DNA from 3 places in the Parazoarcus sp. PS-13 R2A genome. Region 2 is predicted to be linked to each of the others. Evidence: predicted binding sites of a transcription regulator. Region 2 holds the regulator's gene; each other region holds the start of a gene.
What was found. Region 2 encodes sigma-54, which starts transcription at its own class of promoters, with help from an activator protein. Its sites were predicted from a motif close to TGGCACGCTTNCTGCTNA; they were not measured.
Positions count from the first base shown of each region.

Region 1: nifL (nitrogen fixation negative regulator NifL) is a predicted target of sigma-54. The motif match lies at 2,251-2,268, and genes of this name have one in related genera.
Region 3: AC22G6_RS03640 (HupE/UreJ family protein) is a predicted target of sigma-54. The motif match lies at 1,753-1,770, and genes of this name have one in related genera.

Region 1 is NZ_JBYEXN010000003.1:281,036-285,250, reverse strand. Features, by position in the region: gene nifA (nif-specific transcriptional activator NifA) at 1-663, opposite strand, end outside; gene nifL (nitrogen fixation negative regulator NifL) at 660-2,219, opposite strand; gene rsxA (electron transport complex subunit RsxA) at 2,546-3,127, shown strand; gene AC22G6_RS05175 (RnfABCDGE type electron transport complex subunit B) at 3,151-3,678, shown strand; gene rsxC (electron transport complex subunit RsxC) at 3,689-4,215, shown strand, end outside.
Region 2 is NZ_JBYEXN010000009.1:64,459-68,673, forward strand. Features, by position in the region: gene hprK (HPr(Ser) kinase/phosphatase) at 1-10, opposite strand, end outside; gene ptsN (PTS IIA-like nitrogen regulatory protein PtsN) at 1-464, opposite strand, end outside; gene hpf (ribosome hibernation-promoting factor, HPF/YfiA family) at 598-921, opposite strand; gene AC22G6_RS10250 (RNA polymerase factor sigma-54) at 939-2,393, opposite strand; gene lptB (LPS export ABC transporter ATP-binding protein) at 2,419-3,141, opposite strand; gene recX (recombination regulator RecX) at 3,128-3,577, opposite strand; gene recA (recombinase RecA) at 3,607-4,215, opposite strand, start outside.
Region 3 is NZ_JBYEXN010000002.1:374,021-378,235, reverse strand. Features, by position in the region: gene AC22G6_RS03645 (diguanylate cyclase domain-containing protein) at 1-1,417, shown strand, start outside; gene AC22G6_RS03640 (HupE/UreJ family protein) at 1,928-2,503, shown strand; gene AC22G6_RS03635 (DNA ligase) at 2,514-3,380, opposite strand; gene miaA (tRNA (adenosine(37)-N6)-dimethylallyltransferase MiaA) at 3,514-4,215, shown strand, end outside.

The DNA.
Region 1 (4,215 bases), on a different contig from region 2:
CACCTGCCGTACCTGATCGAACACCTTACGCATCACGGCGGTGTGCCCGATGATGCTGTCGAAGCCGAAATGGCTCCGCACGGTGCGCCGCAAACTGTCGCGCTCCTCCGAAATATCCCGGCGTTCCTGGCGCACCTGACGGGAGAGTCTCACCGTCTGACCAATCAGGTTTGCCACCATCTCCGCAAAATGGGCATCGTCGTCGAGGCGTTCCCGAACCGCCAGCGGAGGCTGCAGCGCAAGCACACCGACGGTTTCATGTGCGGCCCGGATCGGCACGCCGATAAAGGGTGCGTCGGCGTCGAACACCCCGCGCTGACGCAGGTAATCGGGGCTTTCGGCAAGGCGCTGGAGAACGAGCGGCCTCGAGCGCTGCTGTACGCTGCCGATCACACCCTCGCCCGCACGCCAGCGGATATCCGGATCGATCGTGCTATCCACGCCATGCAGGGCCGAAATCGCCATCGCCTCCCCATCCGGCTCGCTCAGGGTAACCAGGGCCCGATTGAAGCCGCACTCCTCATCCAGTACACGCAGGAGTTCCGCAAGGGTTTCGCGCAGTTCCAGCGAACGCGACAACACCCGGCTGACCCGATACAAGGCCTCAAGCGACGATTCGAGCCAGGCTGCGCGTGCCTCGTCCAGCGGATCGCTCGCAGTCATCTTCCGCCCTCCTCATCGGCCACGGGAACCTGGCCCAAGGCAGGAATGCTTACCAGAAGCCGGCAGCCGCCTGCATACGCGGGATCGATCTCGAGCACACCGCGATGCCGGCTGACGATCTCCTGAGCCAGCGACAATCCAACCCCGCGCCCTGCTGCGCGTCCCTTCTTGGTCGAGAAGAAGGGCTCGAACACTTTCAGGCGCAATTCGTCGGGAATGCCCGGGCCGGTATCGGTCAGCGCCGCGCGCACATACTTGCCACGCACCTCGGTGCTCAGGCTCAGGTTGCGTTCGGTCCAGCCGCGCACATTCATGGCTTCCACCGCATTCGTCACCAACTGCCGGAACAGGGCCCTCAGTGCGGTGGGGTTGCCCTGGACCGAAGGCAGGACATGCGCCGGCAGCCAGTCGACCGTTACCCCTGCTGACAGGAAGGTCTCTGTCTCGAGCATCAGCACGTCACGCAGAACCTCATTGAGGTTAACCAGTCCGGTGGGCGCCTCGGGCTCGGGCGGCATGGCCGCCTGCAAGGTGGAGATGGCCTCCTCTCCCGCACGCTGCGCATCCGCAAGCGCCTTGGCGAGCGCATCACCTCCTGCAGCACCGCCAGCACGGCGACGCTGCAGACTCGCCGCCGCCGAGATCAGATTCACCGGCCCCTGCAACTGAAAGATCGCCCCCGACAATGCCTCGCGCAGGCTCTGGTTGAATTCGCCCTCGGACAGCATCGCGCGCATCGCTGCAATACGCAGCGCCTCCTGCTGACGCTTGGAGGCACTGATGTCGTGCATCACCAGCAGCATGTAGTCGGAGCAACCATCGCCGTAGAACGCATCGGGGCTGGTATGACGCTCCTCGAACCACGACACCGAACACGAATACCAGCGCGGCTCGCCCGAATCCGAATCGAAGCGCAGTTCGTGGTTGAGCAAGGCACGGCGGTGAGCCAGTGCATGCTTGAAACTCTCACCGAGACTTTGACGCAGTGCATCCATCACCGAATGTGCGGGCTCGGTCACCCGCATGTCGGAGACCACACGGCGGTAAGCAGGGTTGTCGAGGACGACCTTGCCCTCGACGTCGAGCAGCGCAACCGCGACTGGAGCCACCGAGATCACCGACTCGATGAGCTGCTTGTGATTGCTCAGCTGCTGTGCCAGACGGTGCTCTTCGGTGGCGTCCCAGTGCATGCCGAGGTAACGGGTTTCCTCTCCCTTGATCGCGGCGGAGCGCAACGGCGTGACCGTCAGCTCGGCCACATAGGGCGTTCCGTCACGCCGGCGGTTGAGCAGGCGCCCGGTCCATGACTGGCCGCTTTTCAGGGCCAGCCACATCGTCTGGTAGACCGAGCGCGGTGTCGATTTGTAGGACAACAACGACTGGCGCTGCCCGACCACCTCGGAGGCGGCATACCCGGTGATCGCCGAAAAGGCCGGGTTCACATACAGGATGTGCGCATTGACATCGGTGATCGAGATCGCAATCGCAGATTGCTCTACCGCATCGTGGAACACGGCATCGGAGAACACGGCATGCATCGAATCAGGGGCCGACATTGAAGCCTCTCAAGGGACAGTTTGATCGTCTCTAGCAATCATTGTGCCAAACCTCACAATTCGATGCACTTGTCCGGTGCATGACAGCGGGAAACCTGTCCTGCCACGAAATCGGCGCTTTTCGGGCTGCGCCAGGCGTCAGCGGAACCCGCCACAGACCTTGTCGTGTTTACGACAATCTCTGCGCAACTGACGTACTCGAAACATGCCGGCGCACCTCCTGAAACATCACACCTCCATGAAATCAGTTACTTGCAGACAATCCCACTGTGGCATGTCTCATGCAACACACAGCATGAAAACCGCAATGACGGAGATCGTCGGCAATGAGTGAATGGTTGATGCTGCTGCTGGGCACGGCGCTGGTAAACAACGTCGTGCTGGTGAAATTCCTAGGCCTGTGTCCCTTTATGGGGGTCTCGCGCAAGATCGACAGCGCGCTTGGCATGGGAATGGCCACGACCTTCGTGCTCACGCTCGCGAGTGCCGTGACCTGGGTGCTCGAGCATGCCCTGCTCGCCCCCTTCGATCTGGCTTATCTGCGCATCCTGGGCTTCATCCTGGTCATCGCCGCAACCGTCCAGTTCGTCGAAATGGCGGTCAAGAAGAACGCGCCCGCCCTGTACAAGGTGCTCGGCATCTATCTTCCGCTCATCACGACCAACTGCGCGGTGCTCGGCGTGGCGCTGCTCAATGTCCAGGAGGGCGCGGGCTTCGTTCGCAGCGTCGTCTATGGGCTGGGCTCAGCAGCCGGCTTCACCATGGTTCTCGTACTGTTCGCCGGACTGCGCGAGCGCCTGGCGCTCGCACGCGTGCCGGCAGCCTTCGCCGGCGCGCCAATTGGTTTTGTAACTGCCGGACTGCTGTCGCTCGCGTTCATGGGCTTTTCCGGCCTCACCAACCACTGACCGACACTCTCAAAGGAGCCGACATGTTGATCGCCGTAGTTAGCCTCTCCGTGATGGGCGCTGTTTTCGGCCTCGGGCTGGGGCTTGCCGCACGCTTCTTCCATGTCGAACGGGACGGCGTCGAAGCCGAAATCGAAGCCATGATGCCCGGCACCAACTGCGGTCAGTGCGGCTTTCCCGGTTGCGCAGGCGCCGCCGAGGCGCTCATTGCAGGGAACGCACCTGCCACCTGTTGCCCGCCCGGTGGCCTGCAGCTGGCCGAAGCGCTGGCCGCGCGACTCGGTCTCGCACTCGACGCCGGCGCCGTCCAGATTCAGGTGCCGCGCATCGCCGAGGTGCGCGAGGAAATCTGCATCGGATGCACGAAATGCTTCAAGTCCTGCCCCACCGATGCGGTGCTGGGCGCCGTCAAGCAGATCCACTCGGTGATTCGCGAGGCCTGCACCGGCTGCGCGAAATGCGAAGAAGTCTGCCCCACCGGGGCCATCGACCTTGCTCCGGTGCCCGTCACACAGCAAACCTGGGTCTGGCCGAAACCGGTCAGCGCCTGAGAGTGATGCCATGAATACCCCCGCCTTATCGACCCCCTCCTTCCTGCGCCGCATGCTGCAGCGCTGGGGCGCCCACCCCGAAGGCCGCAAACATCCGGCCGCGGATACCGAGATCACGGTGCTGCCTCTGCCTCCGCGGCTGATCCTGCCGCTTGCCCAGCATATCGGCGCGCCGGCACGCCCACTGGTGCAGGCAGGGCAGTATGTGCTGCGCGGCGAACTCATTGCCGAAGCGCAGGGAGCAATCTCCGCGCCGATACATGCGCCGACATCCGGCACCGTGATCGGCATCGCCGAGGTACCGGTGCCGCACGCCTCCGGCCTTGCCGGTCCGGCCATCCTGCTTGATACCGACGGTCTTGATGAAGCCCTGCCACCGGATCACACCGACCCGTTCAGCCTCGAACCCGCGGAGATTGCGCGCAGGGTTGCGGCTGCCGGCGTGGTCGGCATGGGCGGCGCAACCTTCCCGGCGGCCGTCAAGCTCGCCCTCGGCCAGAAGAACCCGATTCCCACGCTGATCCTGAACGGTGGCGA
Region 2 (4,215 bases):
TTTGTCGCATCGGTACCCCAGTCGTTGAACAGGGTGTGGAGCGCCTGTGCGTCGGGTGCGGCCTGCAGCTGTTCGCGGAAGCTGCGATCGCTGAACATCTGCGCCAGCTCCGACAAGAGCTGAAGGTGGGTTTCGTTGGCCTGTTCGGGTACCAGCAGGACAAACAGCATGTTCACCGGACGACCATCGGGCGCATCGAACTGCACCGGGGCTTCTAGACGGAGAAACGCGCCGGCTGCGTCCTTCAGGCCCTTGATGCGGCCGTGGGGAATGGCAATGCCCTGGCCGAGGCCGGTCGATCCAAGGCGTTCGCGCGCAAACAGGCTGTCAAACACCATGCTGCGGGCGATGCCCTGATTGTTTTCGAACAACAGGCCGGCCTGTTCGAAGACGCGCTTCTTGCTGCTGGCGTCGAGGTCGGCAACCACGTTCGAAAGTGGCAGGAGTTGGGAGATGAGGCTCATGCGCTTTGGGGCTCACGCAACGCCGCCGGAGCGGACGCAACGCTGAAAGGTCTCTCAGGCCCGGGCAAAGCCGGACCGCCAAATTGAGCGGCGGATTATAACTTCACCCGGGTCCGAAAGGCCTGGTGAAAAATCACGCCTCGGGAGTCTGGTGCTTGTGCGAGTCGTGGTGGTGATCGGTGCTCTTCTGCTTGTACTTGAGCACCTGGCGATCGAGCTTGTCGGTCATCGCATCGATGGCAGCGTAGAGGTCGGCGTCGGCGCTTTCGACGTGAATGTCCTTGCCGCGCACGTGCACGGTGACTTCAGCCTTCTGGTCGAGTTTCTCAACGGAAAGGATCACGTTCACGCTGGTAACGTTGTCGAAGTGACGGATCACGCGGTCAAGCTTGCCGGAGACGTACTCGCGGATGGCCGGTGTCACTTCAACGTGGTGTCCGGTGATGTTGAGATTCATGTTAACTCCTCTTGGTATCAAAGCGTTTTACGCAGACTGACCGGCGGGATATTGAGTGATTCGCGGTATTTGGCGATTGTGCGCCGCGCGACCACGATACCCTGCTGGCCCAACAGATCGGCAATCTTTGCGTCGGACAGGGGTTTCTTTCTGTCTTCGGCGTCCACCAGCTGGCGAATCAAGGCACGAATCGCTGTGGAAGAAGCCGCACCACCGGTGTCGGTGGCAACGTGACTGCCGAAAAAATACTTGAGTTCGAATACGCCGCGCGGCGTCGCCATGTACTTCTGGGTGGTGACGCGCGATACGGTTGATTCATGCAGCTCGAGCTGGTCCGCGATCTCCCTGAGGGTCAATGGACGCATTGCCACCTCGCCATGATCGAAGAACTGTCGCTGCTGGTCAACGATGGCCTGAGATACACGCAAAATGGTATCAAAGCGCTGTTGTACGTTCTTGATCAGCCAGCGTGCTTCCTGCAGCTGGCCGGTCAGACCGCCGCCCTGGCCGCGGTTCTGCTGCAGCAGGCTGGCGTAGAGCTGGTTGATGCGCAGGCGCGGCATGGCTTCGGCGTTGAGCGACACCGTCCACCGGTTGCGGATCTTGCGCACCACGACATCGGGCAGGACGTAGCGGGTTTCTTCGTTGGAATGCTGCGAGCCCGGATGCGGGTCGAGGCGGCACACCAGCGCCTGAGCATCGCGCAGGGCGTCGTCGTCGCACCCGGTGAGGCGCTTGAGCTTTGCAAAGTTGCGTTCGGCCAGCAGCTCGAGGTGCTGTTCGACGATGACCAGCGCCAGGTCGCGGCAGCTGCCTGCAGGCATGGCGCGCAGCTGCAGGCCGAGGCACTCCTGGGGGGTGCGTGCGCCAATGCCCGCCGGTTCGAGCTGCTGCACGTGCCGCAGGGCAATCGCGAGGTCGTCGAGGTCGTAGTCGAGTTCGGGCGGGAGCAGTTCGAGCAGGTCTTCGAGCTCCTGGTGCAGGTAGCCGTCGCTATCGAGCGCTTCGATGATGAAGCGCACCAGCATGCGGTCACGGTCCGTCAGCGGGGACAGGGCAACCTGCTGATCGAGATAGTCGCGCAGCGAGGTGCCTGCGGCCTGGAATTCCTGGAAGTCGCTGTCCTCGTCGTCGTCGCTCTTGCTGCTGGCGCCGCTGCCGGTGCCTGACCAGTCCATGCCTTCGTCAAAGTCGGCCGATTCGTTCTCGTTTCGGGGCTCGGCTTCCTGGGTGGTCTCGGTGCTGGTCTCGCGCGGGGTCTCGGTTGCGGGCTGCGCATCGTTGCCGACAGCGGACGGTGCGAAGTCGCTGCCGTCGCCGTCCTCACGCTCGAGCATCGGGTTCTCCAGCAGAAAGCGTTCGATTTCCTGGTTGAGCTCGAGCGTGGAGAGCTGCAGCAGTTTGATGGACTGCTGCAGCTGCGGGGTGAGCGTCAGGTGCTGCGAGAGCTTGAGCTGAAGGGTTGGTTTCATGATGCCAGTCGGGGGCGTGCCGGAATCAGAGGCGGAAGTGTTCGCCGAGGTAGACCTGGCGCACTTGTTCGTTGGCGATGATCTCGGGCGGCTTGCCGCTGGCAAGCACGCGGCCGTCGGTAATGATGGTTGCGCGGTCACAGATGCCGAGCGTCTCGCGCACGTTGTGGTCGGTGATCAGCACGCCGATGTTGCGCTCCTTCAGAAAGCGGATGATCTTCTGGATGTCGAGTACGGCGATCGGGTCGACCCCTGCGAAAGGCTCGTCCAGGAGGATGAGGCGCGGGTCGGTGGCAAGCGCACGTGCAATCTCGCACCGTCTGCGTTCTCCGCCTGACAGCGAGATGGCGGTGTTGTCGCGCAGGTGCGCAATGCCAAGTTCTTCGAGCAACTCTTCCAGGCGTTCGTCGATCTGCGCCACCGGCAGCCCGCGGAGCTCGAGCACTGCACGAATGTTCTCGGCGACCGTGAGCTTGCGGAACACGCTCATTTCCTGCGGCAGATAGGACAGCCCCAGGCGTGCGCGAGCGTGGATCGGCAGATCGGTCAGGCGTGCGTCGTCGAGCGTAATCTCGCCGCCGTCGGCGCGCACCAGACCTACGATCATGTAGAAGCAGGTTGTCTTGCCTGCGCCATTGGGGCCCAGCAAGCCGACCACTTCGCCCGAGCCAACCTCGAACGAAACATCATGGACGACTGTGCGCGCCTTGTAGCGCTTTTGCAGGCCGGTGACCTTAAGCAGACTCATCGGGGGCTTCTTTCAACAGTTTGCAGATCACGTCAGTGGAAAAACCACGGGTTTGCAGGAAACGCGCCTGGCGCGCCCATTCGCGGCGATCGTCAGGTGCGAGGCCAAATCTAGACTGCCACACTGCACGGGCGCGGTCGAGTTCGGATTCCACACATTCGCTCTCGATGGCCTCGTCGATCAAGTCCTTCGATACGCCACGCCTCGCGAGCTCGTGGCGCAGCCGCTGGCTGCCAAACCGGGCAGCCTTGCTGCGAACCCACGCTTCGGCAAAACGGGTGTCGGAGAGCAGTTCGAGTTCGCTCATGCGAACCAGTACGGCTTCGATCTCCTCGGCGCTGCCATATGGAGACAGCTTGCGCGCAAGCTCCGCCCGCGAGTGATCCCGACGGGCGAGATGGCGCAGCGCGCGTTCGCGCAGACTCGGCTCGCCCATCAGGGGTCAGCGTCCGGACGGGGCGGAGATCAGGCTTCGGAAGCGACGGGTGCCGCGCCACCGAGCGCGGCCATTTCGCCGAGTCCGACCGCTGCGCGAACCTTGTTCTCGATTTCGCGAGCCAGCGCCGGGTTTGCGCGCAGGAACTCGCGTGAGTTGTCCTTGCCCTGGCCTATCTTGTCGCCGTTGTACGAATACCAGGCGCCGGACTTGTCGACGATCTTGTAAGTCACGCCGAGGTCGATGATCTCGCCTTCGCGGGAGATGCCTTCTCCGTAGAGAATGTCGAAGTGCGCTTCCTTGAACGGCGGCGCGACCTTGTTCTTGACGACCTTGACGCGCGTTTCGGAGCCAACGACTTCGTCGCCCTTCTTGATGGCACCGGTACGCCGGATATCCATGCGGACCGAAGCGTAGAACTTGAGCGCGTTACCACCGGTGGTGGTTTCGGGGCTGCCGAACATGACGCCGATCTTCATCCGGATCTGGTTGATGAAGATCACGAGCGTGTTCGTGCGCTTGATGTTGGCGGTCAGTTTGCGCAGCGCCTGCGACATCAGTCGTGCCTGGAGGCCCGGCAGCTGGTCGCCCATCTCGCCTTCGATTTCGGCTTTCGGGGTCAGTGCGGCGACGGAGTC
Region 3 (4,215 bases), on a different contig from region 2:
CGGCAACGAATCCGGGCAGGGGCTGGGCCTGTACCGGCACTCCCTGCAGGACGCCGAACTGCGGATGAAGATCAATGCCGACGAACACCGGGCAATCTATCGCTTCACTGGCATCGACGGCCCTTTGAATTTCGAACGGCGCGAAACGAAGCTTTTCGACCCCCGCACCCGCCCCTGGTATCAGGACGGCAAACGGGTCACAGGCCATACCTGGACCTCGGTATACATTGATTTCGGCACGCGGGAACTGCTCGCCACACGGGCGCGCAGAGTGCTGTCGAGCGCAGGCGCTTTCGAAGGCGTGGTCGCGACCGACATTTCCCTGCGTGCGCTGAACGACTTTGTTGGCCGGCTCAAGGTTTCTCCCAACGGTATCGCCTTCATCATCGAGCAGGACGGCAACCTGATCGCGTCCTCGGCCAGCCCCAACATCCGGGAGTTGCCCGATGGCAGCAGCGCCCGTCTGAAGGCACGCGAAAGCTCGCATCCGCTGCTCAGATCAGCCTACCGCCTGGTGCAGGAACGCCTGGCCACCCCCGATGCCACCTCGCTGCCAAGAGTACTGACCTTTGTCACCGAAGAAGGCGAGGAGATCCATGTCGCCTTCGACCGCATCCAGGACGAGGCCGGCCTGAACTGGATTACCGTCGTCGCCATGCCGACCAGCGACTTCATGTCCGGGGTGACCGAGAACGCAACCCGCACGGTCATGCTGGCGGCCGCGGCGGTCGTGATCGCCATCGTTATCGGGCTGCGCATCCTCGGCTGGGTTGCGGGTGATCTGAGGCGCATTGGCGAGGCCGTGCGCAAGGTGGGCGAAGGCGAGCTCGACGCACCGGTCGGCGTGGCGCGCAACGACGAGATCGGCGCACTGGCGCGCAGCTTCGAGGCCATGCAGACCCGCTTGCGCACGGACAAGCTCACCGGACTCGCAAACCGCGACGCCTTCATGCAAAAACTCAACAAACGGGTTGAGCTGGCCCGCAGCGATCGCCGCGCTGCGAAGCTGGGCGTGCTGTTCATCGACCTCAACCGTTTCAAGCAGATCAACGACCAGTATGGACACGACGCCGGCGATCTGGCTTTGCAGGAGATCGCCGAGCGCCTGCGGACCAACGTCCGCGGAGGCGACCTCGTCGCCCGTTACGCCGGTGACGAGTTCGTCATCCTGCTCGACCAGGTTGCGAGCCGCGAAGCCGTGGGCCATATCCGCCGCCAGATCGAGGAAGTCCTGCGTCAGCCCCTGTGCTGCATCGAAGCCGAGAGCACGGTCGAGATCAGTGTCGGCGGCGCGATCGGAGAAGCCCTGTATCCGGATGATGGCCTCGATGCGCAAAGCCTGCTCAAGAGCGCGGACCGGGCCATGTACGTGCATAAGTTTGCCGACCGCGCTGAACGGGGAGATGTGCCGGCCTGAAACCCCGGCTTATCCCCACCGGGCGTAGACAAGATGCGTGACAAGCTGTGGACAAGTGCCGCAAGTATCTGACCACGAAGCTCAAATTCAGACTGCTGCGAAATCGGGCAGCGGCGGACGGCCATCCGCCCGCTGCGCGCCGGCAGCGCCGCTACCTTCACGAAGGCTCGGGCGCATCCGGGCGCACCGGGGCAGTGCAACGCACCAGAAAAGTGCATTCAAGCACGAATATCCAAATGTCACGACCCCATTTCGGGCCGCCGACGCCCCCGGACCGCCAAGGGCCTCGGGCACGAACATTCCTGACAGCCTGCCGGCGAGCCGGATGCAACACGCGGCACGCAATTTGCTATTCTCCCGCAAAGCACGCCGTTGGGCGCTGCGCAGTGGCCTCGCCGGTCGATGAAGTCGATTCCGGCACGCCACAACCGCTACCAGCCTCAACGGCAAGCCGGCCGGATTCATCCGGCCGCAATCCAACACCCGAATGACCGCTCACCGGAGAAATACATGTCCAAGCCGCGCGCCCTTGTTGCCCTCACCCTGTTGCTCACAGCCGGCGCTGCCGCTGCACACCCCGGCCACGAAGCCATGAGCTTTGCCAGTGGGCTCAGTCACCCGCTCGGCGGGTTCGACCACCTTCTGGCGATGCTGGCAGTGGGGCTTTTCGCAGCACGCCAGAAGGGCGTCGCGCGCTGGGCACTGCCTGCGGGATTCGTCGCCGCCATGCTGGGTGGCGCTGCGCTGAGCACGAGCGGAGTCGAACTTCCGGCTGTCGAGGCCGGCATCGCGACGTCCGTGCTCGTCTTCGGCCTGCTGATCGCTTTTGCCGCACGCCTGCCACTGGCGGCGGCCATGCCGCTGATCTCCGTGTTCGCCCTGTTTCACGGCCATGCACACCACGCCGAGATGGGCAGCAACGCGCTCCTGACCTACACGGCCGGTTTCGCGCTGGCCACTGCAGCCCTGCATGGCGTCGGCTACCTCGCAGCCCGCCACCTGCCCGAATCGCGGTTTGGCAAATACGCGCAGCGCGCAATCGGCATGGCAATCGCCGGTGCCGGCATGCTGCTCGTCGGCGCCTGAGCGACATGGATCAGGGCAAGTCCCTGACCCTGAGAAACGACGGAAAACGGGGCAACCCCTTGCCCGTCAGCTCACGATAGCGGTAGGTCACCAGCGTGCCGGGTGGCGGTGGCTCGCGGCGCTGGGCATCGGTGAAGCCGGTTCCAATCCGGAACCGGCGACCGTCCGGCGCCTCGACCAGCAGCGCACCCAGCATGCCTGCGTATTTCCCATTGCCCTGAACGTGGGCGATCACTCTCGCCTCGTCGTCCAGCCAGGGCACGTATTTCAGGATGGCATCGGTGCGCCCGGCCACCCGCAGCGCATCGTCCCGGTGCAGCATCAAACCCTCGCCCCCCGCCCGCACAACCCGCTCGAACTCGCGCTGCAAGGCCTTACGGTCGGCGACGCGGTGCTGTGCGACGCGTTGCAGCCAGGGCAGGCCCGTACCGCTTACGATGCGCGCCATGGCGTCGATGCGCTCGGTGAAGGTGCCACCATGAGCGGGCAGATCGAAGACCATGTATTTCACCTTACGCCATGCCGCATCGTCGGGCTCCTGAGTGCGCACCGCACTCACGAGTTGCTCGAAGCGGCCACGGCCGATCCAGAGCTCACCATCGAGCGGCTCCGGCGGCAGGCCGGCAACAAACCACGCTGGCGCAGCCACCGGATTTCCGCTGCGAAACAGCAACTGCTGCCCATTCCACAGCGCACGCACGCCGTCCAGCTTCTCGCTCACCCAGTACCCGGCCGGATCGACATCCGCGTGATAGCGCCCTGCGAGCATCAGCGGAGGCAGTTGCGCCCATGCGGGACAGGACAGCGCGAGCAGCGCAAGAGTCAGAACACGGGCAATCGCCTGCCGGCCAGGCACGGGGCATTTCTTCGTTCGCATCGCGGGAATTCACCGGAAAGGATACGATTATGCCATTCTCATTCTTTAAGCACATCTTCGGGAACCGGACTCCATGCGAACTTCCGTCAGGCACACCGATCCGGATACCCCAAAGCGCCACGGCACGAGGATAATGCGAGGCCAACTCCCAGTCCTGACCCCGATGCCGCACACCGACCTCCCACCCGCACTGCTTCTGCTCGGCCCGACCGCAAGCGGGAAGACAGCCAGCGCGCTGGCCCTGGCGCACGCGTTGCCGGTCGAGATCATCAGCGTGGATTCGGCCCTGGTGTACCGCGACATGGACATCGGCACGGCCAAGCCGACGGCGGCAGAACAGGCGGTCTGCCCCCACCATCTGATCGACATCATCACGCCGGAAGAAGCCTACTCGGCTGCGAGCTTTCGCGACGACGCGCTGCGCCTGATGGCCGAAATCACCGCTCGCGGGCGAATCCCGGTGCTTGCCGGCGGCACCATGCTGTACTTCAAGGCATTGCGCGACGGCCTGTCGGCACTCCCGCAGGCCGACGCCAGGCTGCGCCGGCAGATCGACGATGACGCCATGCGTCTTGGCTGGCCTGCGATGCATGCGGAACTCGCGCGTCTCGACCCCGAGGCTGCGGCCAGGCTCGAGCCCGGCGACGCGCAGCGCATCCAGCGCGCACTCGAGATCGTTCGTGTCACCGGACGACCGCTGGCTGAAAGCTACGCCCGCCGCGAAATGACACCCCCGCCCTTTCGCCTGCTGCCAATCGCGCTTGCGCCCTCGGACCGCAAGGTGCTGCACGACCGTATCGCAGATCGTTTCTCGCAGATGCTGGATGGCGGACTC